DNA from 4 places in the Kitasatospora sp. NPDC004669 genome. Region 2 is predicted to be linked to each of the others. Evidence: riboswitches for the same ligand, from Rfam matches in the RefSeq annotation. Region 2 holds a riboswitch; each other region holds the start of a gene.
What was found. A riboswitch is a leader RNA that binds a small molecule or an ion and turns the genes downstream of it on or off. The one in region 2 is predicted to bind cobalamin.

Region 1 (6,859 bases), on a different contig from region 2:
CGACGGCCTCGTCCAGGACGACCGCGTCCGGGACGCCGTCCTCCCAGATCAGCTCGTACGCGCCGAGCCGCAGGACGTTGCGGTCCACGATCGGCATGCGGTCGAGGGTCCAGCCCACCGCGTACTGCTCGATGAGCTCGTCGATGCGACGAGCGTGCTGGACGTACCCCTCGATGAGCTCCATGGTGTACTCGCCCACCTGCGGGGTGCCCTCGTCGGGCTTCGGCTCGCGGGCGCGGGCCACCCAGTCGGCGAGGACCTGCTGCGGGTCGACCCCGCGGTGGTCGGCCTCGAAGAGGATCTGGAAGGCCCGGGTACGGGCCTTGCTACGTGCGGCCGACACGGACTTACTTCACCCGGCCGAGGTAGCTGCCGTCGCGGGTGTCGACCTTGACCTTCTCACCGGTGGTGATGAAGAGCGGCACCTGGATCTCGGCACCGGTCTCCAGGGTGGCCGGCTTGGTGCCACCGGTGGAGCGGTCGCCCTGGACGCCCGGCTCGGTCTCGGCGATGACCAGCTCGACGGCGGCCGGGAGCTCGATGTACAGGACCGCGCCCTCGTTGGTGGCGACCAGGGCCTCGAAGCCCTCCAGCAGGTACTTGGCGGCGTCGCCGACGACGGCCGGCTCGACGGTCAGCTGGTCGTAGGTGTCCATGTCCATGAACACGAAGTTCTCGCCGTCCTTGTACGAGAACTGCATGCCGCGCTTGTCCACGTTGGCCGTCTCGACCTTGGTGCCCGCGTTGAAGGTCTTGTCGACGACCTTGCCGGTCAGGACCTCCTTGAGCTTGGTACGCACGAAGGCCGGGCCCTTGCCGGGCTTGACGTGCTGGAACTCGACGACGGACCAGAGCTTGCCGCCCTCCAGCTTGAGGACCATGCCGTTCTTGAGATCGTTCGTGGAAGCCACGGGCGCACTTACTCCTGGATATAGCTGTCAAGGAACCAAGGGTTTGCGTCCTGCCGCCGACGGCCTCGGGGGCCGCCGTCACAGGGCGAGGAGCTCCTTGGTGGTGATGGTGAGCAGCTCGGGCCCGCCCTCCTCGAGGGGGCGCACGACGAGCGTGTCCTCGATCCGGACCCCGCCCTTGCCCGGGAGGTGCACCCCTGGGCCGACGGTGACCGGCACGCGGCTGTCCAGTTTACCCATGTCCGACGGACCGAGGCGCGGCGCCTCCCGGATCTCCAGCCCGATGCCGTGCCCCACCGGGTGCGGCGAGGTCTCGGCGTGGCCCGCCGCCTCCAGGACCTGCCGGGCGGCCCGGTCGGGTACGCACTGCTCCACACCCGGCCCGAGCGCCTCCCGGCCGGCCCGCTGAGCGCGGAACACCAGCCGGTGCAGCTCCACCTGCCAGGGCTCGGGGGCGGCGCCGATCACGAAGGTCCGGGCGGTCGAGATGCCGTAGCCGCGGTACTGGGCGCCCATCACCACGGTGAGGAAGTCGCCCTCCTCCACCCGGCGGTCGGTGGGCTGGTGGGCGGGCTGGCCGGAGTGGTTGCCGGTGCCGACCGAGACCGGGAAGGCGGCCCGGTCGGCCCCGTGGTCGATCATCCGGCGCTCAAGCTCCATCGCGAGGTGCCGCTCGGTACGGCCGACCAGGATCGACTCCAGCAGCTCGCCGAGCGCCTGGTCGGCGATCTCGGCGGCGATCCGCAGGTCGGCGATCTCATGCTCGTCCTTGACCACCCGCAGCCGCTCCACCACCTGGCCGAGGTCCGCCAGCCGGGCGCCCTCCACCAGGCCCCCCACCGCCCGGTGCCGGGTGACGGACAGGTCGTGCTCCTCCACCGCCAGGTCCCGCACCCCCAGCCGCGCGGCGGCGGCCGCGGCGGCCAGCGCGGTGTCCGCCCCGGCCGACACCGGCACCTGGGTGACGTCCGCGACGATCAGGTGCTCCCCCGTGTCGTCCGGCGGCAGGTCGTCCGGCAACGCGAGCAGCGCCCGTTCCCGGGTCAGCAGCAAGGTCGCCCCACAGGGCGCGCAGCCCGTCAGATACCGCACGTTCGCCGCCCGGGTGACCATCGCCGCATCGGCCCCGGCCGCACTGCAGTGCTCCCTCACCCGCTCCCGCCGACCCGCGTACGCATCCACCATGCGTCGAGCCTACGAACCCCCACCCCAAACCGCCCGCCGAGCGCCGCCGAGGGGGCACGGGCCCACCCCCCGAGACCCGGCGAGCCGGTGGCGAACGAACCGGGGGACTCCCGGGAGCGGGGCCGGCCGATTTTCGCCCCTCAGGGCGCCGGTCGAGGGCGGCGGCCGCGCGGCGGGCGGACATGGACGCTCCCCCGGCGTCCGGGAATGGGCAGGACGGAGCCCACGTTAAACCGGGTGAAAACGACTTCCATTTCGATACAGGTTCGGCCCAGCCCGTCGAACCCGGCACCCCAGGCCCCCGGGAGGACACCCCGTGACCCGCAGTGAACTGCGCCCCGTGATCAAGCTCCGCTCCACCGCCGGCACCGGCTACACGTACGTGACCCGCAAGAACCGCCGGAACGACCCGGACCGGCTGGTCCTGCGCAAGTACGACCCGGCCACCGGCCGGCACGTCGACTTCCGCGAAGAGCGCTGACGAACACCCCCGAAGGAGCCCACCCGTGAAGTCCGGAATCCACCCCGACTACCGCCCGGTCGTCTTCCGCGACAAGGTCGGCCGGTCGCGGGTGCCCGACACCGCCGGCCGGGTCGAACGGTTCCACCGCCGCTACGGCAACCGGCACTGACGACAGGCCGAAACGGCGCCGCCCCACCCCGGGGAGGCACCGTTTCGGCCTGCGACAAGCGGCCTCAGCGCGGCGGCGGCACCGACACCACCATGGTCAACCGCAGCACCCGCTCCCCCGCGTTGCGGTAAAGGAGCGGCTGCGCCCGGTCCAGGTGGTCGGCGCCGGGCTCGCCGTCGCGGGCACGCTGCTGCTCGCGGCAGCGTGCCCGACGGGCTACTCGGCGGGCGTCCAGCGCTTCTCGACGCCGGCCAGCTTCCAGTACGCGATCGCGATCGCCCACACCACCACGAACAGCCCGGCGATCGCGTACCCGACGTTGTCCAGTGAGATGTCCGCGATGAACCCGGTGACCGGATCGGTCAGGTCGAGCTTCTCGTGCAGCACCCCGACCAGCTCGATGGTGCCGATGATGAAGGCCACCGCGATCGACAGCCCAGTGATGGTCAGGTTGTAGTACACCTTGCGCACCGGGTTGGAGAAGGCCCACTGGTACGCGAAGTTCATGAACGTCCCGTCCAGGGTGTCGAACAGGCTCATCCCGGCCGCGAACAGCAGCGGCAGGCAGACGATCGCGTACCAGGGCAGCCCGGCCGCCGCACCCGAGCCGGCCATCACCATCAGGGTGACCTCGGTCGCGGTGTCGAAGCCGAGGCCCAGCACCATGCCCACCGGGAACATCTGCCCGGGCCGGGTGATCGAGCGGGTCGCCCGGTTCAGCGCCCGGGCCATGAAGCCGCGCGAGTCGAGGTGCTGCTCCAGCTCCGCCTCGTCGTACTGCCCGGCCCGCATCGCCCGGAACACCTTGATGATGCCGATCAGCGCCGCCAGGTTGAGCGCGCCGATCAGGTAGAGGAAGACGCCGGAGGTGGTGGTGCCGACCATCCCGAGCCACTTGTGGGTGGTCGACTCGTCGTCCATCAGCGTGTTCGCCAGCTGGGCGCCACCCGCCACCAGGGCGGCCATGAGAACCACCATCGAGGAGTGTCCGAGGGCGAACCAGAAGCCGACCGAGACCGGCCGCTTGCCGTCCGCCATCAGCTTGCGGGTGGTGTTGTCGATCACCGCGATGTGGTCGGCATCGAAGGCGTGCCGCATGCCGAGGGTGTACGCGGTGATACCCAGGCCCACCCCGAAGACCTGGGTACCGACCGCGTAGTTGTGGGGCGCGACCAGGAAGATGAGCGTCCCGAAGGCCACCACGTGCATGGCCAGGATCACCCCCATCAGCCCGGCCGTACGTATGGTGTCCTCGCGCTTCCACCTGAAGGTGGGCAGGACGGAGGGGGCCGCCTCAGCAGGAGTGGCGGTTTCGGGCAGGGTCATCTTCGGATCACGCTCCAGCACCTCGTGGAAAGACTTCGTGAGATGCCGTGGCCGGTCTCCTGGCTTACGGGGCTTCCGGACCCGCCTTCCCAGGCGCACGAGACGCCCAGTGGCATGTGGGTTCGGACAACTCTCCCCCGATCACAGTGGCGAGGGCCGCTCCGGACTGGGACCCCTGAGGGTCCGTCACCGGTCTTCCCGAGCACCACGGCGGGGAACACCGTAGGGGTCCGGCGCCACCCTCGCAAGGTTGCGCACCTGTGCAGGTGTTCAGGATCACAGGCCCCTGCCTGCAAGAATGTACGCATGCATCTCGTACCGGCCGACCGCGCGGGCCACCGCACCATCGACGGGCACCGGGTCTGCGAGGCCATCGCCGCCATCGGCGACACCGCGCACGTCCGGTCCTGGGCCGAGCGGTTCTCCCTGCTCTCCGACCCCGGACGGCTCGCCCTGCTGCTCGCCCTCCACCGGGCCGGGCCGCTCGCCGTCACCGACCTGGCGGTTGCCACCGGCATGCGCGACCCCGCCGTCTCCCAGGCCCTGCGGCTGCTCCGCACAGCGGGCGTGGTCACCGGGGAGAAGGACGGACGCGTGGTGCGCTACCGGCTCGTGGACGACAGCATGCGCCCCCTCCTCGACGAGTGCGCCGCCGCCGAGCACCACGAGCCCACCGCCGCCGCGGGCTGACCGACAGTCGGGGCCGCCCGTCCCGCGCGAAGCGGCACCAGGAGCCGCCCGGATGAGTACGATGTGCCGCCGAGGCCGCCCTCCTCGGCCCGGCCCAACGCCCCGCCCCAACGCCCCGGTCAGCGCGGCGAGTTCCGGCTCGCGGGTGACGGCGGGACCGCGCGGCGGCCGGACCTGACGAGGTCTCGGCACCGGCTCGGGCTGGTGAAGGCGCTGCGCCCCCCGATGCTGTCGGCCTGCACCACCTGGCCGCCCACCGTGGTGCCTGGCACGGTGAGCGGCACTTCGCACCGATCCATCCGCCTGCTCCCCGCACCCGGCCGGCGGGCGGATCAGCTGGTCAGGCCGTCTGGCAGGTCGGGCACCAGAACAGGTTGCGGGCGGCGTGCTCCTCGGTCCGGACGTCCGCGCCGCAGACCAGGCAGGGCATCGCGGCGCGGCGGTAGACGTAGACCTCGCCGCCGTGGTCGTCCACCCGGGGCGGGCGGCCCATCGCCTCGGGGGTGTGCTCGGGGCGGACGGTGTCGATCCGGCCGGCGGCGACGCCCTCGTGCATCAGGGCGACCAGGTCGGCCCAGATCGCGTCCCACTCGCGGCGGCTGAGGTCGCGGCCGGCCCGGTGCGGGTTGATGTTGTGCCGGAACAACACCTCGGCGCGGTAGACGTTGCCGACGCCCGCCAGCACCTTCTGGTCCATCAGCAGCGCGGCGACGGTCGTCCGACTGCCCGATATCCGGCGCCAGGCGGCCTCCGGGTCGGCGTCGGCGCGCAGCGGGTCGGGGCCGAGCCGGGCGGCGACGGCGGCCTTCTCGGCGTCGGTGATCAGCTTGCAGGTGTTGGGGCCGCGCAGATCGGCGTAGCCGTCGTCGTTGGCCAGCCGCAGCCGGATCAGACCGACCGGGTCGGGTGCGGGGCCGGTGCCGAAGGTGAAGCCGCCGTAGAGGCCCAGGTGGACGTGCACCCAGGCGCCCTCCTCGAAGCCGAGGAAGAGGTGCTTGCCGGTGGCCTCGGCGCCGGTGAGCAGCTGCCCGTCGATCACCTTGGCCTCGTCGGCGAACCGGCCCTGCGGGCTGGAGACCTGGACCGGGCGGTCGCCGAAGGCCTTCCGGTTCTCTACGGCGAGGCGGTGGATGATGTGGCCTTCCGGCACGGGCGCCAGCTCCCCCAGAAGTAGTACGGCAGGACGGGGTCCATCATCGCAGCCGCCGCCGACAGCTCCACGAAGCCGCAGGTCAGCGCGGCCACAGATCAGCGAGGGCGCCCGTCAGCGGACCGGCATGCCCATCAGCCGGGCCAGGATCACCCGGTCCAGCTCGGCGGCCGTCCCGGCGATGTCCAGGTAGGAGTTGTCGATGATCGGCAGCCCGGAGTTGTACCAGCCGGCCATCCGGCCGTGGATCCGCGCCACCTCTTCGTCGCCGAGCCGCCGGTTGCCGCTGCGGCGGGCGTTGCGCTGCAGCACCGAGTCCAGGCTGGGCAACAGGACGACCGGGATCATGCCTGGCCCGATGTGCCGCTTCCAGCCGCCGAGGCCGATCGCCGGGCGGTCCGGGAAGACGGCGTCATCGATGATGCAGGAGATGCCGTTGGCCAGGTAGTTGCGGCAGGCGAAGCCGCAGGTGCGGCGGGCCAGCCGGTACTGGGCCTCGGAGGCGTTGTTCCAGCCGGACTGCGGGTTGGCGAAGCCGGACTGCACCCACTCGCGGACGTCGTCCAGGCTGATGTGGGCGGTCGGGGTGGCCCGGCACTCGGCCCAGTACCGGGCGACGGTGGTCTTGCCCGCCCCGGCGGGGCCGATCAGCAGCACGGCGATCGGCCCGGCGGGCGCGTGTCGCTGCAGCGGGTGGGCGGGGAGCTGGACGGGAGTACCGGTGGGCAGCACGAAGTGCCCGGTACCCCCGGCCGGCACGGGCGCACTCGGCGCGGGCTGCGGCGCCGCGGCCCGAGCGGGTGCCGGAGCGGGCGCGGCGGGTACCCGAGCGGGTGCCGGTGCCTGAGCGGGCGCCGGTGTCCGAGCAGGTACAGGAGCGGGTGCGGGCGCGACCGGAGGCGGTGGCACCGGCACGGCGGCGGGAGCCGGGGCGGGCACCGGCACGGCGGCGGGAACCGGAGCGG
Region 2 (6,859 bases):
CGGGGACGGTGCGTGAGGAGCACACGCTGGCCCGGCGCGGCGCTGAGCGCTTGTGGCGGCAGTTGCACGACCAGGACTACGTCCACGCGCTGGGCGCGCTGACCGGTGGTCAGGCCGTGCAGATGGTGAAGGCCGGGCTGCAGGCGATCTACCTGTCGGGCTGGCAGGTGGCGGCCGACGCGAACCAGGCCGGCCAGACGTATCCCGACCAGAGTCTCTACCCCGCCAACTCCGTTCCCCAGGTGGTGCGCAGGATCAACAACGCGCTGCTGCGCGCCGACGAGATCGACGCGGCGGAGGGCAACGGCGGCCCGGACTGGCTGGTGCCGATCGTCGCCGATGCAGAGGCCGGGTTCGGCGGCCCGCTGAACGCCTTCGAGCTCACCAAGGGCATGATCGCGGCCGGTGCGGCGGGCATCCACTACGAGGACCAGCTGGCCTCGGAGAAGAAGTGCGGCCACCTGGGCGGCAAGGTGCTCGTCCCCACCGCCCAGCACATCCGCACCCTCAACTCCGCGCGTCTGGCGGCCGACATCGCGGACGTGCCCACCGTCATCGTGGCCCGTACCGACGCGCTGGCCGCCAACCTGCTGACTGCCGACGTGGACGAGCGCGACGCCCGGTTCTGCACCGGCGAGCGCACCGCCGAGGGCTTCTACCGGGTCGAGCCGGGCATGGCACCGGTGATCTCCCGCGGCCTCGCCTTCGCTCCGTACGCGGACCTGCTGTGGGTGGAGACCGGCACCCCGGACCTCGCCCAGGCCCGCGAGTTCGCCGAGGCGGTCAAGGCCGAGTACCCGGACAAGATGCTGGCCTACAACTGCTCGCCGTCGTTCAACTGGAAGGCGGCGTTGGACGACGACCAGATCGCCAAGTTCCAGCGGGAGTTGGGCGCGATGGGCTACCGATTCCAGTTCATCACCCTGGCCGGCTTCCACGCGCTCAACCACTCGATGTTCCAGCTCGCCCGCGGCTACGCCGAGCACGGCATGACGGCGTACGTCGACCTGCAGGAGGCCGAGTTCGCGGCCGTGCCGGACGGCTACACCGCCGTCAAGCACCAGCGCGAGGTCGGCACCGGGTACTTCGACCTGGTCTCCACCGCGCTCAACCCCGACGCCGAGACCCTCGCCCTGACCGGCTCCACCGAGGCCGAGCAGTTCCACTGATGCCCGGCCGCCCGGCGGGCTCGGTCACATCCCGTCGGAGCGTGCCATCCCCGGCGGCTCGCACAGCGGAGCGAGGGAGCTCCGTGCCGCCCACCCGCCCGGGGCCGCGTTGAGGGACGCGGTCCCGGGCCCCACCCACTTCACGTTTCCTGCTTCCTGGAGAATCGGATGAGCCAGTCCCGTCGCGTCGAGGTCCTCGGAGAACCCGAGGACCGCTTCGAGGAGGTCCTCACCCCCGAGGCCCTCGCCTTCCTCGCCCGTCTGCACGACGGGTTCGCCACCCGGCGCACCGAGCTGCTCGCCGAACGCGGGCGCCGCGCCACCGCGCTGGCCGCCGGCGGCACCCTGGACTTCCTCCCCCAGACCCGCGCCATCCGCGAGGACCCGACCTGGCGGGTGGCCGGCGCCGGCCCCGGCCTCGCCGACCGCCGCGTGGAGATCACCGGCCCGCCCGAGCGCCGGATGACCGTCAACGCCCTCAACTCCGGTGCGAAGGTGTGGCTCGCGGACTTCGAGGACGCCACCGCGCCCACCTGGCACAACCTCATCACCGGCCACCTCAACCTGCTCGACGCCATCGAGCGCCGGATCGACGACACCACCCCCGAGGGCAAGCGGTATTACATCGGGGACAACCCGGCCACCATCGTCGTGCGCCCCCGCGGCTGGCACCTCGACGAGCAGCACCTTTTGATCGACGGCCGCCCGGCCATCGGCGCGCTCGTCGACTTCGGCCTCTACCTCTTCCACTGCGGCCGACCGCAGATCGCGGCCGGTTCCGGCTCGTACTTCTACCTGCCGAAGCTGGAGAATCACCTCGAAGCCCGGCTCTGGAACGACGTCTTCACCTTCGCCCAGGCCGAGTTGGGCATCCCGCACGGGACGATCCGCGCTACTGTCCTGATCGAGACGATCACCGCCGCATTCGAGATGGACGAGATCCTCTACGAGCTGCGCGAGCATGCCGCCGGGTTGAACGCGGGCCGCTGGGACTATCTGTTCAGCCTGATCAAGAACTTCGCCCACCACGGCCCGCGTTACGTCCTGCCTGACCGTGCCACTCTCACGATGACCCAGCCCTTCATGCGCGCCTACACCGAACTACTCGTCCGCACCTGCCACCGCCGCGGCGCCCACGCCATCGGCGGCATGGCCGCCGCCATCCCCCAGCGCGACCCCGAGGCCAACGAAGTCGCCCTGACCAAGGTCCGCGCCGACAAGGAGCGCGAGGCCGGCGACGGCTTCGACGGCTCCTGGGTCGCCCACCCCGGCCTCGTCGACATCTGCCGCACTGCCTTCGACGCCGTCCTCGGCAAGCGTTCGAACCAGCTCGACCGCACCCGCGCGGACGTCGAGGTCACCGCCGCCGACCTGCTGGGCGTCCACCGGCTCTCCGCCGGCCTGCCGACCGACCAGGGCCTGCGCTCCAACGTCGCCGTCGCCTTGCGCTACCTCACTGCCTGGCTGGGCGGCTCGGGGGCGGTCGCCGTCTTCGGGCTGATGGAGGACGTCGCCACCGCCGAGATCGCCCGTTGCCAGATCTGGCAGTGGCAGCACCACTGCACCCGGCTCACCGGCGGCACGCTCGCCACCGCGGACGCGGTGCGGCGGCTGATCGACCGCGAGCGGGCGACCCTGATCGCCGAGGGCGCCGACCCCGAACTCGTCGACAACGCGGTGCGGATCCTGGAGGAGACCGCCCTCGGCGACACCCTCCCCGCCTTCCTCACCACCGAGGCCTACGCCCGCCACCTCGTCCGCGTCCGCACCGCAGCCTGAACCAACCCCGTACGGAGGCATAGCCATGAACGAGATCCGACGAGTCGCCGTCGTCGGCGCCGGACAGATGGGCTCCGGCATCGCCGAGGTCTTCGCCCGCGCCGGCCTGGACACCATCGTCTGCGAGAACGGCCCGGCCGCACTGCGAGCCGCCCGCGCCCGCATCGACCGCTCCCTCCACCGCGCCGCCGACCGCGGCCGGATCAGCGAGGAGCAGCGTACCGATGCCTGGGCGCACCTGCTGTTCGCCGACGACTTGGAGGCCCTCGCCGACCGTCAACTGGTCGTCGAGGCCGTCGTCGAGGACGAGCGGGTCAAGACCGACGTCCTCAGCACCCTGGACAAGGTGCTCGCCGACGAGAACGCCGTGCTGGCCACCAACACCTCGGCCATCCCGGTCACCCGCCTTGGCATCGCCACCGGCCGCGCTTCCCACGTCCTGGGTCTGCACTTCTTCAACCCGGCGCCCGTCATGCCGCTCGTCGAGCTGGTGTCGTCGCTGCACACCGACCAAGCGGTGCTGGAACGGGTGGAGACCTTTGCGCGGGTCGCACTCGGCAGGCACGTCATCCGCTCCCGGGACCGGGCCGGTTTCGTCGTCAACGCGCTGCTGGTGCCCTACCTGCTCTCCGCGATCCGCATGGCCGAAGCCGGCCACGCCACCCCGGAGGACATCGACGCCGGCATGATCCACGGCTGCGCCCACCCCATGGGCCCCCTCCAACTCGCCGACCTCATCGGCCTGGACACGGTGGAGGCCATCGCACAGTCGCTGTACGACGAGTACAAGGAGCCGCTCTACGCGCCCCCGCCGCTGCTCTCGCGCATGGTCGAGGCCGGCCTGCTCGGCCGCAAGTCCGGCCGGGGCTTCCACCGGCACCCCACCCGGTGAACCCGATCGACCCGAGGCGCCGGGTGCGGCTAGGGTGAGCGGTGCAGCTGGTTCGCCCCGTCCGCCAGGCGGGATGCGTCGCAAGAGGGAATCCGGTGGGAATCCGGAACTGCCCCGCAGCGGTGAGTGGGAACGAAAGCCGTCAACAGCACTGGGAGCCCGATGGGCCCTGGGAAGCGACGGCCGGTAGGAGCCGGTACGGCCCAACGGGCCCGGCGCGCCCGCGAGTCCGAAGACCTGCCACTGCCCGTGCGCCGCAGCGGCGCGCGGTCTCACCGGGACCTCGCGGGAAGGTCGGCGGCGGCACGGGCACGGCGGACTCACTCCCCGGGCCCGCTCCTTCGCGCACCCTCCCCCTCGGGGTCCGTGCGAACTCGCGAAGGAGAGTTCCGTGACCACCCATCCCATCGCCACCGTCCACGGCTACCCCCGCCAGGGCCCCGGGCGTGAACTCAAGCGCGCCACCGAGGCCTACTGGGCCGGCCACGCCACCGCCGCGGACCTGCTGGCCACCGCCGCCAAGCTGCGCCGCGACGTCTGGCAGCAGCTGGCCGCCACCGGCATCGGCGAGATCCCCAGCAACCACTTCTCGCTCTACGACCACGTGCTGGACGCCGCCTTCATGCTGGGTGCCGTTCCGCCCCGGCACCGCGCCGCCGCCCCGGCCGACGCCCGGCCCGGTACCCCGGAGCACATGCTGGCCGTGTACTTCGCCGCAGCTCGCGGCACCGCCGACGTCGCACCGCTGGAGATGACCAAGTGGTTCGACACCAACTACCACTACCTCGTCCCCGAACTCGGCCCCGACACCGTCTTCCGCGCCGACCCGGGCAAGCCGCTCACCGAGTTCGCCGAGGCCAAACTCCTCGGCCACACCACCCGGCCCGTACTGCTCGGGCCCATCAGCTTCCTCCTGCTCTCCAAGCCGCACGCCGACGCACCCGCGGGCTTCCAGCCGCTCACCCTGCTCGACCGCCTGCTGCCCGTCTACGCCGAGATCCTCGCCGACCTGCGCGCCGTCGGAGCCGAGTGGGTGCAGCTCGACGAACCCGCCCTCGTCCAGGACCGCACCCCGGCCGAACTGGACGCCACCGCCCGCGCCTACCGCGACCTGACCGCCCTCACCAGCCGGCCCCGGCTGCTGGTCGCCTCCTACTTCGACGCCCTCGGCGAAGCCCTGCCCGTCCTCGCCCGCACGGCCGTCGAGGGCCTCGCCCTCGACTTCACCGGCCCCGCCGCCGCCAACCTCCCCGCCCTCGCCTCGCTCGGCGGCCTGCCCGGCAAGCGCCTGGTCGCCGGCGTGGTCGACGGCCGCAACATCTGGACCGCCCACCTCGAACAGGCCCTCGCCACCTCCGCCACCCTCCTCGGCCTCGCCAACCACGTCGACATCGCCCCGTCCTGCTCCCTCCTGCACGTCCCGCTCGACGCCACCGCCGAACGCGACCTCGACCCGCAGGTCCGGCGCTGGCTCGCCTTCGCCCGCCAGAAGACCGACGAGGTGGTCACCCTCGCCCGCGGACTCGCCGAAGGCCGCGACACCATCGCACCCCAACTCGCCGCCAACCGCGCCGCCCGCGACAGCCGAGCCACCTCGACGCTCACCCACGACCCCGCCGTACGGGCCCGCTGTGCCGCCGTCCGTCCCGAAGACGCCCGCCGCACCACCCCGTACACCGAGCGCGCCACCGCCCAGCACGCCCGACTCGGCCTGCCGGCGCTGCCCACCACCACCATCGGCTCCTTCCCGCAGACCGCCGACCTGCGCACCGCCCGCGCCGAGCTGCGGGCAGGACGGATCGACGCCGCCGGCTACCGGGAGCGGATGGCGGCCGAGATCCGCGAGGTCATCGCCTTCCAGGAGAAGACCGGCCTCGATGTCCTGGTGCACGGCGAACCCGAACGCAACGACATGGTCCAGTACTTCGCCGAGCAGCTCACCGGCTTCCTCACCACCCGACACGGCTGGGTGCAGTCCTACGGCACCCGCTACGTCCGGCCCCCGGTGATCGCGGGCGACGTCTCCCGCCCGCACCCGATGACCATCGACTGGTACCGCTGCGCCCAGGACCTGACCGACCGTCCGGTCAAGGGCATGCTCACCGGCCCCGTCACCATGCTCGCCTGGTCCTTCGTCCGCGACGACCAGCCGCTCGCCGACACCGTCCGCCAGGTCGCCCTCGCCCTGCGCGACGAGGTCACCGACCTCGAAGCAGCCGGCGCCGCCGTCGTCCAGGTCGACGAACCCGCCCTGCGCGAGACCCTCCCGCTGCGGCGCACCGCCCACGCCTCCTACCTCGCCTGGGCCACCGAGGCGTTCAGCCTCACCACCAGCGGCGTCCGCGCCGACACCCAGATCCACACCCACATGTGCTACGCCGAGTTCGGCGACATCCTCAGCGCCATCGACGACCTCGACGCCGACGTCATCTCCCTGGAAGCCGCCCGCTCCGCGATGGCCGTCGCCGCCGAACTCGCCACCGCCGGCTACCCGCGCGAGGCCGGTCCCGGCGTGTACGACATCCACTCCCCGCGCGTGCCCACGACCGAGGAGATCACCGGCCTGCTCCGGACCGCCCTCGCCCACCTCCCCGCCGAACGCCTGTGGGTCAACCCCGACTGCGGCCTCAAGACCCGCCACTGGGCCGAGGTCCGCCCCGCCCTGGAGAACCTCGTCGCCGCCGCCCGCGCGGTCCGCGCCACCCTCGCCACCCCGGACGGCGGCCGGTGACCGCCCCCGCCGCCCCCGCGCGCACGCCAGCCGACTCGGCGGTGACGCTGGCGCACATCATGAGCGAGCACGACACCAACCTCTACGGCACCGTCCACGGCGGCGTGGTGATGAAACTGATCGACGACGCGGCAGCCGCCGCGGCGGGCCGGCACGCGGGCGTACCGGCCGTCACCGTCTCGGTGGAGGAGATGACCTTCCTCGCCCCGGTCCACGCGGGCGATCTGCTCACCGTCCGAGCCCAGGTGGACCGGGCGGGGCGCACCTCGATGGACGTCGGTGTCGTCG
Region 3 (6,859 bases), on a different contig from region 2:
GGCCGCCCGCGGGTGCCCCGACTGCCGGGCCCGGGCGAACAGCCGCACCGGGTCGCCCGCCGAGGCGCCCTCGACGTGGCCCACCAGCAGCTCCGTCTCGCCGTGGTCCAGCACCGCGGCTGCGGTGTCCACCCACAGCCAGGCCGCGTCCTCCGCGCCCAGCACGTCCGCCGGGGAGACGCCCTCGTCCGAGCGCTCCGCCAGCCACAGCAGCGCGTACGGGCGCAGCACCGGCTCGTCCGCCGAGGCGCGGACCGCCTGCTCGGCCGGTCCGCCGGCCACCCGCAGCGCCTCGAAAGCGAGTCCGCGCACCAGCGCGTCGTCGCCCTGGGCGGCCTCCAGCAGCTCGGCCACCGCGCGGTCCGCCGGACGGGCCGCCACCCAGGCGCGGAACTCGGCCCGGGCCGGGCCCGGCGAGTAGTCCGCGCAGGCGTTCAGCAGCTCGAAGGCGCTCTGCTCGATGTGCCCGGCCGCGGTCTGGGCGACCGTGCAGATCTCCTCCAGCTTCGCCCGCACCGCCCAGTGGCCCAGCGGGGACAGCTCGGCGGCATCGTTGCGGCGCACCACGGCGCCGACCGCCGCCAGGCCGTCCAGCATCCAGTCCAGGACGGCGGCCACGTCGGAGGGCGCGGCCGGGGTGTCGATCTGCGGCTCGCGGCAGGTGCCGCGGACGGCGGAGACGGCCGAGGCCGCGTGCGGTACCGGGGACATGCCCGGGCCGCCGAGGGCCGCGCCGACCCGGCGCTCGTCCAGGCCGCGGCGCAGCAGCTCCAGCAGCTCGCTCTCGGCCACCGGGCCGTCCACCAGGTGCAGGAAGGACAGCAGCTGGGGGGCCTGGTCCACGGCCTGCCCGGCCAGCACGGCGAACACGCCGCGCAACGCGGCGGGCGGCACCGGGGCGAGCAGCGTCCAGGCGTCGAAGAGCCCGGACCAGCCGCGCACCACGGCCTCGTCGTCGTGCTCCCAGGCGTGCAGGCGCCAGCCGGGGCCGGCCCCGCCGTCCCTGGCCTCCACCAGGCCGACCAGCAGCGCCTGCCCCCATGCCTTGGCGGCGGCGCCGACCGTCATGGCCAGCGCCCGGCCCGCCGCACGGGCGTCCTCCGGGAGCAGCTCGCCACGCTTGTCGACCTCATCCAGTTCACCGGCCCAACGGGCGATCCGGACGGCGTCCACCAGCATCCGGCGGGCCAGCGGCGCGAGCTCGGCCGGCGCGGGGAAGCCCTCCGGCATGGGAACCCGGCCCCGTCCGGGCGCCGGCGCGGGCCCTCGTCGCCGGGGTACACCGGCCCCGCCCGGCCTGCCACCGGAAGGTCGGGGGGCCGTACCGGGGAGACGGGTCACCGTCGCACCGGTACCGATCGTCGGCGGGAGCGGGGCATCACGGTCGCGCGGGTTCCGAGACGTCACGTCGAGCAGTCTTCCCCTTGTACCGGCCTTCTGTCACATCCGGTTGTCCGTACGACCGGGCGACCGGGGACGGCACCTCCGCAAGATCGGGCAACAGAGGCAAACCGCCTGGCCGGAAACGTGTGGCGGGGCCATGCCAGGGTCGCGCCGGGTCGTCGCGGTGCTCGCTCGCCCGGTCACGCTGCGTGTCGGGACGGGGGTGTGCGGGGCCGCGGTGGGTGGGAATCCGGCCAGGCGGCATGTGTCGGCCGGGCGGGAGTTCGGCACCAGAAGTCGGCGGGGCCGACTTCTGGTGCGCGCGCGGGAACGGCGGGCGGGCGTGAACCGGACAGCGAATCGAACGGGGTCCGCGCGGGCGGCTGCGGACCGCGGGGAGAACCCGCAACCGCCCCGGGCCGACGGTGCGGCCCGGGGCGGGGGTGCCGGCGTTGGGGTGACGGGGCGGGGGTGCCGGCGTTGGGGTGACGGGGCGGGGGTGCCGGCGTGGGGGTGACGGGGCGGGGGTGCCGGCGTGGGGGTGACGGGGCGGGGGTGACGCGTGAGAAGTCGGGTGGGTCGACTTCTCGCGTTCAGGGCCGATGTCGGCCCCGAGGTGAGCCCCGGCCGGGTCAGAGGAGGGGGGTGAGCCAGCGGCGGAGGAGTTCGGTGTAGTGGTCGGGGGCGGAGTTCCACAGCGCGGCGTGGCCGGCTCCCGGGAAGGTCTGGAGGTTGACCACGTCGGGGCGGGCGGCGGCGAGGCGCTGGACGGTACTGAAGGGCGCGATCCGGTCGCTGGGGCTGTGCAGCACCAGGGTGGGGGCGTGCAGGTCCGCGCCCTCGGCGAGGCGGGAGAAGTCGGCCAGGTCGACCCCGGTGCGGCCCTCGGCGGCAAGGGCGCCCAGTTCGGCGGCGACACCGGTGAAGCCGGCCCGGGCGGCGTCGCGGCGGGCGGAGGCGGGGAGGTCGAGGACGGGCGAGTCGAGGATCAATCCGCTGACGGCGTGGGCCCAGGCCGAGCGGGCCGCCGTGTGCAGGACCGTGGTGGCGCCCAGCGACCAGCCGTAGAGGATCACCCGGCCCGCGCCGTGGTCGAGCGCCAGCCGTATCGCCGACTCGATGTCGCGCCACTCGGTCGCGCCGAAGTGGCTGAGCCCGTCCGGGGAGGCGGGGGCGCCCTCGTCGCCGCGGTAGGTGACGGCCAGGACGGGCAGGCCGAGGCGGTCGAGCACCGGAAGGACCGGCAGGGTCTGCTGGCGGTCGGCCTCGGTGCCGTGGACCAGGATCACCCAGGTGCCGCGCTTGCCGCCGAGGTGCCAGGCGGGGAGGGGGCCCAACTCGCCGTCGGCGCTGGTGTCTGCGAAGGCGAGGCCTAGCGCCTCGGTGGGGTCGCCGAGCAGGACGCGGGGGGTGAAGCGGACCTCGGTGCCGGGCGTGAGGGTGCCCCGGTCGGCGCGGACCAGCCGCCGGGTGACGCCCTGCTCGTCGCTGTGCAGGATCTCCTCGACCACCGCGTGCCCGCCGCCCTCCCACTCCACGGCCCAGCGGCCGCGCCGCAGGCTCTCCGGGCGGCGGGTGAAGGTGACCCGGCCGGCGGCGAGGGTCTGCACCAGGATGGGACCGGACCCCTCCTCCACGGGCGCCCCCGTCCCCGCCCCCGGATGGACTATCCGCTCGGAGGCCCGGCGGCCGATCGCCACGACGATCCCGGCCCCGACGGCGGCGGCCGCCACAACGGCTGCGGTTCCCCAACGCATATCGTTCCCCGCTCTGCTTCACGGACCGGACGGTGTTCGTACACCAGTTCACCGCAGCCGCGTGCCCCCGGCCACCGGGCTGGGCCGTCCGGGGCATGCGGGAGCAGAGGGGAAAGGGGATCGTCAGACCGGGACGGCCGTCTGCTGGGCGGCGAGGAGGTGCCAGAACCGGGGGATGAGGGGCCCGGCAGGGGTGTGGGGGCCGCTGGGAGTGCCCCAGTGGGTGGGGACGTGGTGCTCCTGCTGGAGGAGGGGCAGGACGGCGGCCAGGTCGGGTTCGGGGACGGGGACGAGGCGGGCGAGGGCACGGAGGTGGGGTTGCCAGCGGCCGGCGACGCACTGGCGCAGGAGCCGGTCGAGGGCCTCGGCGCGGCCGGTGGCCTCGACGAGCTCGGTCAGCCGCAGGCCCAGGACCTGGGCGAGGGCGTGGGTCTGGTCCGGGTCGCCGTCCCAGTGGCCGGTCAGTTCGGCCTCCTGGTACGTGGGCAGGAGCATGCCGACGCGCTCGGCGACGGCCTCCTGGCCGAGCTCCCGGGCGATGCGGTGGTCCCTCAGACGCGTCGGGCGGGCGCCCAGCAGGTCGGCGGCGGGGCACCAGAGGGCGCGGGCGAGGGCGATGAACTCGGCCTCGCCGGGGCGCAGGTCGCCGTTCTCCCAGGCGAGGACGTGGCCGGACAGCAGCCGCACACCGTGGGCGGCCATGCCCTCGGCGACCTGTTCCGGGGTCAGGCCGAGGCCGACCCGGTGGGCGCGGGCGGCCTCGGGTGAGAACGGCACCGGGGGCGGGGCGGCGACGGGGGTCTTTCTGCGGCGCATGGCACCGAACGGTAGGTGCGGCCCTCGCCGCGCCCCCAGCCGCCGAACACACGAAGCGGAGCCGACGAGGCCTCCACCGCGCTGGGCGATCGCACAGCACGACACCCGGTACACCGTGTGACCAACCCCTCCGAGGCCTCGGTTGACGCACGGATCGGCCGCGTGATGGGATCCTCGGGCCAAACGGAGGCATGGAGAGGAAGCCGGTGCGAGTCCGGCGCGGTCCCGCCACTGTCACCGGGGAGCACGCTCGGAAGGTGCCACGGCGGACCGTCAGTCATTGCTGGCAGGCTGCTGGAAGGCTCCGGGGGTGCGTCCGACCCGGAAGCCAGGAGACTCTCGCCCCCGGTACGTCGATCCAGGGCGCGGACCCTGAGTGAGGACACGCACGCGATGCAGGCTGCCCCGCCCCGTCCGACTCCGAGCTGCCCGCCGTCGTGCGCCCGCTGACCCGCGCCGCCGCCTTCGCGCTGGGCGCCGTCGCGGGCTACGCCGCCGACGCCCGCTTCGCCGACCCCCGCCGCGGCCACCCGGTCGCCCTCTTCGGCACCGCCGCGACCCGCCTGGAGCGCCGCCTGTGGCGCGACGACCGTGCGGCCGGGACGGCGTACACGGCGCTGTGCGTGGGCGCGGTCGCGGCCGGCGCGCTGGCCCTGGACCGTACGGTGGGCCGCCGTCCGCTGGGCCGGGCGGCACTGGCCGCGGCGGCGACCTGGACGGTGCTCGGCGGCACCTCGCTGACCCGGGAGGCGCGCACCATCGGCCGCTCGCTCACCGCAGGCGATCTGACGGCCGCCCGGGAGCGGCTGCCGCACCTGTGCGGGCGGGACCCGAGCGCGCTGGACGGGCAGCAGATCGCCCGCGCGGTGGTCGAGTCGGTGGCCGAGAACACTGCGGACGCCGTGGTGAACGCGCTGGTCTGGGGCGCCCTGGCGGGCACGCCGGGGCTGCTGGCCTTCCGCGCGGTGAACACCCTGGACGCCATGGTGGGCCACCGCTCGCCCCGCTACGCCCGCTTCGGCTGGGCCTCGGCCCGGCTGGACGACGTCGCCGGCTGGCCGGGCGCCCGGCTGACCGCGCTGCTGACGGTGGCCGCCGCGCCCGAACCCCGTACCGCCTGGCGGGTCTGGCGCCGGGACGGCTCCGCGCACCCGAGCCCGAACGCGGGCCAGGCCGAGTCGGCCTTCGCCGGCGCGGTGGGCGTACGCCTGGGCGGGACGCTCCGGTACCCGCACGAGCCGAAGGGCGCGCCGGTGCCGAAAGCGACGAGCGACGAGCGAGCGGTGGCGGCGCCCCCGGCCGAAGGCGGGGGGAGAGTGCCGGAGAGTGGGCCCCTCCTGTCCGAGGGCGGGCAAGGAGGGCGAACGTCGGCACCGGATCAGGAGCGCCCGGAGGCGAGTGCGGAGTCACGTGAGCGGGTGGAGCACCGGCCGGTGCTGGGCGAGGAGTTGCGCCCGGTGACGGTGGACGACATCGAGCGGGCCTGCACGCTGTCCCGGCGGGTGACCGCGCTGGCGCTGGGTACGACGGTCGCGGGGCACGTCCTGCTGCGGCTTCTGATGAGAAGGGGTAGGGCGTGAGCGAGCGAAGCATGGGGGTCCCCCCGGCCGGAGGCTGGGGGGAAGGTGGGCGCGTGAAGAACGCGCTGCTGGTCGCCGGGACGACCTCGGACGCGGGCAAGAGCGTGGTGACGGCCGGGATCTGCCGCTGGCTGGCCCGCCAGGGCGTGCACGTCGCGCCGTTCAAGGCGCAGAACATGTCGCTGAACTCCTTCGTCACCACCGACGGCGCCGAGATCGGCCGTGCCCAGGCGATGCAGGCGCAGGCCGCCCGGGTGGAGCCGGAGGCGGCGATGAACCCGGTGCTGCTCAAGCCCGGCGCGGACGGCCGCAGCCAGGTGGTGCTGCTCGGCAAGCCGGTGGCCGAGGTCGGCGCGCTGGACTACCGCGAGCGCAAGCCCGTCCTGCTGGAACGCGCCCTGGAGTGCCTGGCGGACCTGCGCCGCCGCTTCGACGTGGTGGTCTGCGAGGGTGCCGGCTCGCCCGCCGAGATCAACCTGCGCGACCGCGACATCGCCAACATGGGCCTGGCCACCGCCGCCGGGCTGCCCGTCGTGGTGGTCGGCGACATCGACCGCGGCGGGGTGTTCGCGGCGATGTACGGGACGCTGGCGCTGCTGTCGGCCGAGGACCAGCGGCACGTGGCCGGCTGGTTCGTCAACAAGTTCCGCGGCGACGCGCGGCTGCTGGCGCCCGGACTGGAGATGCTGCACGGGCTGACCGGCCGTCCGGTGCTGGGCACGCTGCCGATGCTGCCGGGGCTGTGGCTGGACGCCGAGGACTCGCTCGACCTGTCGACGGTGGTGGACCGGGTGGACGGCCGCGGACCGGTCGGGGCCGACGTGCTGCGGGTGGCCGTGGTGCGCTTCCCCCGGCTGTCCAACTTCACCGACGTGGACGCGCTGGCGCAGGAGCCGGGCGTGCTGGTCCGCTGGGCGACCCGGCCCGAGGAGCTGGCCGACGCCGACCTGGTGGTGCTGCCCGGTACCCGGGCCACCGTGGCGGACCTCGCCTGGCTGCGCGAACGCGGCTTGGAGCCGGCGCTGAAGGCGCGGGCCGCGGCCGGGCTGCCGATCCTCGGGGTCTGCGGCGGGTACCAGATGCTGGCGCGCTCGATCGACGACGAGGTGGAGTCCAGGGCGGGCGTCGTCGACGGGCTCGGGCTGCTGCCGACCCGGGTGCGCTTCGGCGCCGAGAAGGTACTCGCCCGTCCGGTCGGCGAGGCGTACGGGCAGCGGGTCGTGGGCTACGAGATCCACCACGGGGTCATCGCGGTCGAGGGCGGGGACGGGTTCATCTCCGATGACACCGGGCGGAGCCTGGACGGCTGCCGGGTCGGCTCGG
Region 4 (6,859 bases), on a different contig from region 2:
CCAGTGCGCCTCACCTCCCGGCACCCCCGCGCCCTCCTGCTGCTCCCGCCACTTCGAGCGGGCCAGCAGCAGGATCAACGTCGCGGTGACGACCACGCCGACCGCGAAGGTCGCGAGCTTGAGCCCGCCCTCGGTGGTCCCGGTGAACCACTCCCGCTGCGGCTTGTCCAGCAGCGCGCCGGCCAGGCTGCGCACCCGGTTGTAGCCCTCGACCAGCGCCACACCGGCCGCCACCCCGAGCGCCCAGTCGCGCCCGCGCAGCAGCAGGAGACCGGAAAGCAGGTACAGCAGGCCGTAGTTGAGGCTTCCGGTCTCGGCGTCCACCGAGGACCCGCCGTAGTAGAAGATCCCCTTGAAGTACGTGCCGAAGCCGACTTGGCCGAAGCAGTTGTACGCCGCCCAGCCGAGCAGCACCACGCCCCAGCCGACCGCCAGGCCACCCGCCCCGCGCATCGGACGTGTCTGTGTCATCCCCTACCCCCGCCCCTTCGGGCCTTCTCCCGACCGTTCGCCAGCCCCTCGGTTTCGCCGCCACAGGATGCCATACGGCGCAACGGACCCGGAATTCCACCCGTTCAAAGAATCCCGGCGGATCCCGGCCGGCCCTGGACCACCCCGGCGGATCTCACCGGACGTGCAGCCCACCCCAGTCGACGCTCCCGCCGAACGAGCCGGAGCCGCCGGTGATCGCCAGCGGGCTGTGGTAGGTCGCGTTAACGTCCGCACCGGCGTTGCGCGGCTGGTCGGGGGTCAGGTTGTCCGAGGTGAGCGACTGCCCCCAGACCGTCCAGATCGTCCAGGGCGTGCGCCGGAGGGTGTCCGGCTGGCGGGAGTTGACCGGCACCGCGAAGGACTCGGCCAGCATCCGCGGCTTGTTGTAGGCGGCGAGCCCGTCGTAGTAGCGCTTGGTCCACACCTCGCCGGTGCCGATCGGGTGCGCCGGGCTGCCGCTGTAGTCGTCCACCCCGACCACGTCGACGTACTGGGCGCCCGGGTAGTAGTCCCACGGGTCGACGCCCGGGGCACCGTCCCAGGACACCGGCGTCCAGACGAACAGCAGGTTGTGCAGGCCCCGGGTCTCCACCAGGTACTTGTAGGTGATCTTCCACAGCGCCTGGTAGTCGGCCGGCTTCTGGCCCGCCCACCAGAACCGGCGGGAGCAGTCCTGGACGTTCATCTCGTGGTACGGGCGCAGCAGCACCGGCACGTCGTGGGCGGCCAGGTACTCCAGGTGGTCGGCCAGGTACGACAGGTCGGTGATCAGCGCCCGGTACTCGGGGGTGTCGTGCGCGGCGTCCACGACCCGGCCGAACCAGCCCGGGTCCTTGGCCGCCGGGGAGTTCGAACAGAGCACCCGGTCGAAGGACTTGACGTCCGATCCGGGGTAGGGCTGGTGGAAGGACATGCCGACGATCCCGGCCGGGGCGCCGCCGTTGTCCGGCAGTTCGGTGCTGCTGCCGTCGCAGTTCTGCTGGACGCCGGAGCTGCCGTAGGTGCCGTCGTCGGCGCGCGGGTGGCCGGACCAGACGGCGGTCATCAGGTCCACGGCGTCGTCGGTGTACTGCCAGCCGGTGCGGCAGGTGGGCCAGCGGCCGGCCGAGTAGGAACGCGGGTTGCCGGCACCCCAGGCGTTCTGGCCGTAGCCGGGGCCGAGGTCGGTCTCCAGGAAGCCGGGCAGCTTGCCGGTGATGTCGGCGGCCTTCTTGTAGTAGTAGCCGACCTGCTTGGTGCCCCGGTAGTCGCCGTACTCCGGGTTGTTGCGCTCGTTGTGCGCCTCGACGTGCTGGCCGATCACCGTCCCGCCGCTCTGCCCGGTGCGGGCTTGGCTCTCCAGGTCGGCGAGGAACTGCTGGACGGCGCGGGCGTTCGGCGAGGCCTGCGGGTCCCTGGCGAGCAGGTCCCGGCCCACGTCCGGCGGCAGGGTGCGTCCGGGGAGGCCGACCGACACCGGCACCCGCGCGGGCTGCTCGCCGTCGGCCCGGTCGTCACGGCCCAGCAGGACGAAGGCGCCCGCGGCGACCACGATCCCGGCCACGGCCAGGACGGCCGGCTTGCCGCGCAGGGCACTGGGCAGGGCCACGACCGCTCCTCCGGTTGCTCGCCGGTACCGACCCCCACGGACGCAACCGGAACACGCGTACGAATGACTCCACTGAGAGCCTGCCACACTCCCCCGGTCCCGGCGAACGCATCCGCCGGCACCGGGGTGTCACGGCAGGTCAGCCGGCCGGGGTGGGCGCCGGCGTGCCCTGCGAACCGGGCGTGGCGGAGCCCGCCGCCTTGGCCCGCTGGAGCAGCTGGCCCTTCACGTGCTCCGCGAACCCGGAGGCCGCCGCGGTCGCGGTGGCGTCCGGGGCGTTGCCGCCCTTCGCCGAGCCCTCGACGGTGAAGTAGCCGTACCGGCCCAGGCTGCTGTGCGTGCTGGTGCAGCCGGGGTTGGCGCAGAACGCCGGGGCGCCGGGCGCGGGAAGGCCCTTGAGCTGGCCCGCGTAGTTCTTCACCGCGGTCTCGGCCTGGATCTTGTGGTCGAAGACCGCGACGCCGACGGTCACCGCGCTGTCGCCGGAGACGTACGTCGCCCGGAGCACCTTCTGACAGCCCTGGTCGCCGAGGATCTTGCCGAGCCCGCCGGTGGTGGAGTTGCCGTCCCAGCAGGGCTGGTCCAGCGAGACCACGGTCCGGTTCCAGGTCGCGCCGTTGATCGTCACCTGCGTCGCGGAGAACAGCGCCCCCGCGTCCTGCGGCGCCGGGTCGGTGGCGGCCTCCCAGATCGGCTTCGACGAGTCGTCGGACTGGCCGCCCGGGGTCCCGCTCGCGCTCGACGGGCCGGGGGTGGGCTTGGTGGAGGCGGACACGGTGGCGGTCGGACCGCCGCCGGCCTTGTTGGTGTCGCCCTTCTTGCCGAGGAGCAGCGCACCGCCCGCCGCCAGGCCGCCCACCAGGACGACCGCGGCCGCGATGCCGATGACCTTCATCCGGCGCTTGCGCTTGCCGTCGGCCTCGTTGCGGTTCGCCAGTGCCTCCCAGTCCGGCTCGACGCGCTGCGGCGGCGCCGGCTGCTGGGGCGGCACCGGCTGCTGGGGCGGCTGCTGCTGCCACTGCGGCTGAGGGGCCGTCGGCTGCACCGGCTGGGGCTGGGGCTGCGGGGCCGGCTGCGGCACCGGCTGCGGCTGGGGCACCGGCTGGGCCTGCGGCTGCGCGACCGGCTGGGGCTGCGGCCGCGGCACCGGCGGGACGGGCTGCGAGAGCGGCTGCGCGGACGGCACCACCGGCCCGTACGAGGCCGGCGGCGGGCCGAAACCGCCGCTCGGCGGCGGCACCGGACCCGGCACCGCCGGCTGCTGATTCTGTGCGCCCCCCGACCCGGCGGGAGGCGTCCCCTGCGGCCCCTGCCCAGGTACGCCAGTTCCGTCGCTCATGCGCCCAGATCGTAGGGCATCCCCCCGACCACCGATCCGCCCGGTGACCATTCCGTATCGAAACCAGGACGCCCACGCTGCGGATCACGGGCTCCGACCGCGCGGATCCAGGGCCTCCGACGGCCACGAACAGCCACGGACGGCCTCCCGCCCGGTACCGCCGGTCATCGCCCCAACACACCGCGCCGCACAACATGTGGTGCCGCATCAGTGAGACACCACTACATGTATGCTCACTCCTGCTGTCGATGCAGGGGAACCCGGTGGGAGTCCGGGACTGCCCCGCAGCGGTGTGCGGGCGGCTCCAGCAGCCGTACCCGCGAGTCCGAGTACCTGCCGAACAGCGTGCGCCACGGCCCTCCCGCAGAGGCCGCGCCGGCACGAGCAGTACCCCTCCGGGCCTCGCGGGCGGGCCGGGGAGACACCGTCGCGCGGCGCGTTTTGCGTTCGCGCCGTGCTCCCCTGCCCAGATCGGCCCGGCGCCACCCGATCACCGCCGCCGATCGCCGCCAGGAGAGAGCGCCTTGACCACCGCTGCCTCAGCCACCCTGCCCACCCAGGGCTCCGGTACCGCCTTCACCGACTCGACGGTCTCCGACCCCGGAGGCGCGCTGCTGCGGCTGCTCACCGACCGCAGCGCCGACCTCACCGAGGTCGACCCCGGCCATGTCGCCGCCGCCGCGCTGCGCGGCCGCCACGCCGGCTCGGACTTCGCCGAGCTGCGCGGGCTGGCCGTGGACGCCGCCGCGTCGATGATCGCCGAGGACCCCCAGTACTCGAAGCTGGCGGCCCGTCTGCTCGCCCTGGAGATCGTCGACGAGGCGAACAGTCAGGGCTCGGTCTCCTTCTCCGCCTCGATCGCCGTCGGCCACGCCGAGGGCCTGATCGGCGACACCACCGCGGCCTTCGTCGCCAAGCACGCCGCCGCCCTGGACGCGCTGATCGACGCCACCGGCGACGACCGCTTCGAGTACTTCGGCCTGCGCACCGTCCAGTCCCGCTACCTGCTGCGCCACCCGATCACCCGCAAGGTGATCGAGACCCCGCAGCACTTCCTGCTCCGCGTCGCCTGCGGCCTGGCGGTCGGCGACTCCGAGCAGTCGGTGCGCGAGGTGGCCGAGCTGTACGGCCTGATGAGCCGCCTGGAGTACCTGACCTCCTCGCCCACGCTCTTCAACTCCGGCACCCGGCACCCGCAGATGTCGAGCTGCTATCTGCTCGACTCCCCGCTGGACAACCTGGACTCGATCTACAACCGCTACGCGCAGATCGCCCGCCTGTCCAAGCACGCCGGCGGCATCGGCCTGTCCTACTCGCGCATCCGCTCGCGCGGCAGCCTGATCCGCGGCACCAACGGCAAGTCCAACGGCATCGTCCCGTTCCTGCGCACCCTCGACTCCTCGGTCGCCGCGGTCAACCAGGGCGGCCGCCGCAAGGGCGCGGCCTGCGTCTACCTGGAGACCTGGCACGCCGACATCGAGGAGTTCCTGGAGCTGCGCGACAACACCGGTGAGGAGGCGCGCCGCACCCACAACCTCAACCTGGCGCACTGGATCCCGGACGAGTTCATGCGCCGGGTCAACGCCAACCAGGACTGGTCGCTGTTCTCCCCGGCCGACGTGCCCGAGCTGGTCGACCTGTGGGGCACCGAGTTCGACGAGGCCTACCGCAAGGCCGAGCTGGCCGGCAAGGCCGTGCGCACCATCCCCGCGCAGACCCTGTACGCCCGCATGATGCGCACCCTGGCGCAGACCGGCAACGGCTGGATGACCTTCAAGGACGCCTCCAACCGCGCCGCCAACCAGACCGCGCTGCCGGGCCGCACGGTGCACTCCTCCAACCTGTGCACCGAGATCCTGGAGGTCACGGACGACTCCGAGACCGCCGTCTGCAACCTGGGGTCGGTCAACCTCGGCGCGCACGTGGCCGCCGGGGCCTCGGTCGAGGACCTGCTCGGTGCGATGGACTGGGAGCGGCTGGACGCCACCGTGCGCACCGCCGTCACCTTCCTCGACCGCGTGGTGGACATCAACTTCTACCCGACCACCGAGGCCGGCACCTCCAACTCCCGCTGGCGCCCGGTGGGCCTGGGCGTGATGGGCCTGCAGGACGTCTTCTTCAAGCTGCGGATCGACTTCGACTCGGCGGAGGCGAAGCAGCTCTCGACGCTGATCGCCGAGCGCATCATGCTCACCGCCTACGAGCGCTCCGCCGACCTGGCCGAGCAGCTCGGCCGCCACGAGGCGTACGGCGAGACCCGCGCCGCCCGCGGCGAGCTGCACATCGACCACTTCCCGAGCGCCGCCCCGCAGTGGGCCGACCGCTGGACCGCCCTGCGCGCCCGGATCGCCGAGACCGGCCTGCGCAACTCGCTGCTGCTGGCCATCGCCCCGACCGCGACCATCGCGTCCATCGCCGGCGTGTACGAGTGCATCGAGCCGCAGGTGTCCAACCTGTTCAAGCGCGAGACGCTGAGCGGTGAGTTCCTGCAGGTCAACCCGTACCTGGTGCGCGAGCTCAAGGAGCTCGGTGTCTGGGACCAGCAGACCCGCGACGCCCTGCGCGACGCCAACGGCTCCGTCCAGGAGTTCAACTGGTTGCCCGCCGAGGTGCGTTCGCTGTACCGCACGGCGTGGGAGCTGCCGCAGCGCGCGCTGATCGACCTGGCCGCGGCGCGCATGCCGTACCTGGACCAGAGCCAGTCGCTGAACCTGTTCATGGCGGCGCCGACCATCGGCAAGCTCAGCTCGATGTACGCCTACGCGTGGAAGGTCGGTCTGAAGACCACCTACTACCTGCGCTCGCGCCCGGCCACCCGGATCGCCCAGGCCGCCTCCGGTGCCGCGCGCGCCGCCGCGCCCGTGCCGGTGAACACCCCGACCCTCACCCCGGAGCAGGAAGCCGCCATCGCCTGCTCCCTGGAGAACCCCGAGTCCTGCGAGGCCTGCCAGTGAGCACCCCGAACGAAGACCGCAAGATGCTGCTCGACCCCGGCTTCGAGCTGACCCTGCGCCCGATGCGCTACCCGTCGTTCTACGACCGGTACCGGGACGCGATCAAGAACACCTGGACCGTCGAGGAGGTGGACCTGCACTCCGACGTCGCCGACCTGGCGAAGCTGAGTGAGGGCGAGCGCCACCTGATCGGGCGACTGGTCGCCTTCTTCGCGACGGGTGACTCGATCGTCGCCAACAACGTGGTGCTGAGCCTCTACAAGCACATCAACTCCCCGGAGGCGCGGCTGTACCTGAGCCGTCAGCTGTTCGAGGAGGCCGTGCACGTCCAGTTCTACCTGACGCTGCTGGACACCTACCTTCCGGACCCGGAGGACCGCAACGCGGCCTTCGCTGCGGTGGAGAACATCCCCTCCATCCACCAGAAGGCCCAGTTCTGCTTCAAGTACATGAACGCGGTCGACCACATCGAGTCGCTGCAGACCA

Region 1: linked by a shared signal. The riboswitch ahead of ABZW30_RS05975 (HoxN/HupN/NixA family nickel/cobalt transporter) and the one ahead of metE (5-methyltetrahydropteroyltriglutamate--homocysteine S-methyltransferase) in region 2 are both predicted to bind cobalamin.
Region 3: linked by a shared signal. The riboswitch ahead of ABZW30_RS32400 (cobalamin biosynthesis protein) and the one ahead of metE (5-methyltetrahydropteroyltriglutamate--homocysteine S-methyltransferase) in region 2 are both predicted to bind cobalamin.
Region 4: linked by a shared signal. The riboswitch ahead of ABZW30_RS19885 (ribonucleoside-diphosphate reductase subunit alpha) and the one ahead of metE (5-methyltetrahydropteroyltriglutamate--homocysteine S-methyltransferase) in region 2 are both predicted to bind cobalamin.

The regions. Positions count from the first base shown of each region.
Region 1 covers NZ_JBEXKB010000005.1:228-7,086, forward strand. Annotated here, with positions in the region: gene nusB (transcription antitermination factor NusB) at 1-343, opposite strand, end outside; gene efp (elongation factor P) at 348-911, opposite strand; gene ABZW30_RS05960 (aminopeptidase P family protein) at 990-2,096, opposite strand; gene rpmG (50S ribosomal protein L33) at 2,413-2,577, shown strand; gene ABZW30_RS05970 (hypothetical protein) at 2,603-2,728, shown strand; gene ABZW30_RS05975 (HoxN/HupN/NixA family nickel/cobalt transporter) at 2,945-4,054, opposite strand; cobalamin riboswitch at 4,086-4,279, opposite strand; gene ABZW30_RS05980 (metalloregulator ArsR/SmtB family transcription factor) at 4,361-4,744, shown strand; gene ABZW30_RS05985 (DNA-formamidopyrimidine glycosylase family protein) at 5,085-5,894, opposite strand; gene ABZW30_RS05990 (AAA family ATPase) at 6,009-6,809, opposite strand.
Region 2 covers NZ_JBEXKB010000039.1:10,925-17,783, forward strand. Annotated here, with positions in the region: gene aceA (isocitrate lyase) at 1-1,169, shown strand, start outside; gene aceB (malate synthase A) at 1,338-2,948, shown strand; gene ABZW30_RS28230 (3-hydroxybutyryl-CoA dehydrogenase) at 2,974-3,840, shown strand; cobalamin riboswitch at 3,889-4,083, shown strand; gene metE (5-methyltetrahydropteroyltriglutamate--homocysteine S-methyltransferase) at 4,232-6,571, shown strand; gene ABZW30_RS28240 (hotdog domain-containing protein) at 6,631-6,859, shown strand, end outside.
Region 3 covers NZ_JBEXKB010000050.1:12,348-19,206, reverse strand. Annotated here, with positions in the region: gene ABZW30_RS32415 (hypothetical protein) at 1-1,230, opposite strand, end outside; gene ABZW30_RS32410 (alpha/beta hydrolase) at 2,016-3,140, opposite strand; gene ABZW30_RS32405 (helix-turn-helix transcriptional regulator) at 3,264-3,956, opposite strand; cobalamin riboswitch at 4,152-4,295, shown strand; gene ABZW30_RS32400 (cobalamin biosynthesis protein) at 4,394-5,536, shown strand; gene ABZW30_RS32395 (cobyric acid synthase) at 5,548-6,859, shown strand, end outside.
Region 4 covers NZ_JBEXKB010000022.1:16,861-23,719, forward strand. Annotated here, with positions in the region: gene ABZW30_RS19870 (hypothetical protein) at 1-471, opposite strand, end outside; gene ABZW30_RS19875 (glycosyl hydrolase) at 626-2,080, opposite strand; gene ABZW30_RS19880 (hypothetical protein) at 2,220-3,320, opposite strand; cobalamin riboswitch at 3,642-3,775, shown strand; gene ABZW30_RS19885 (ribonucleoside-diphosphate reductase subunit alpha) at 3,968-6,373, shown strand; gene ABZW30_RS19890 (ribonucleotide-diphosphate reductase subunit beta) at 6,397-6,859, shown strand, end outside.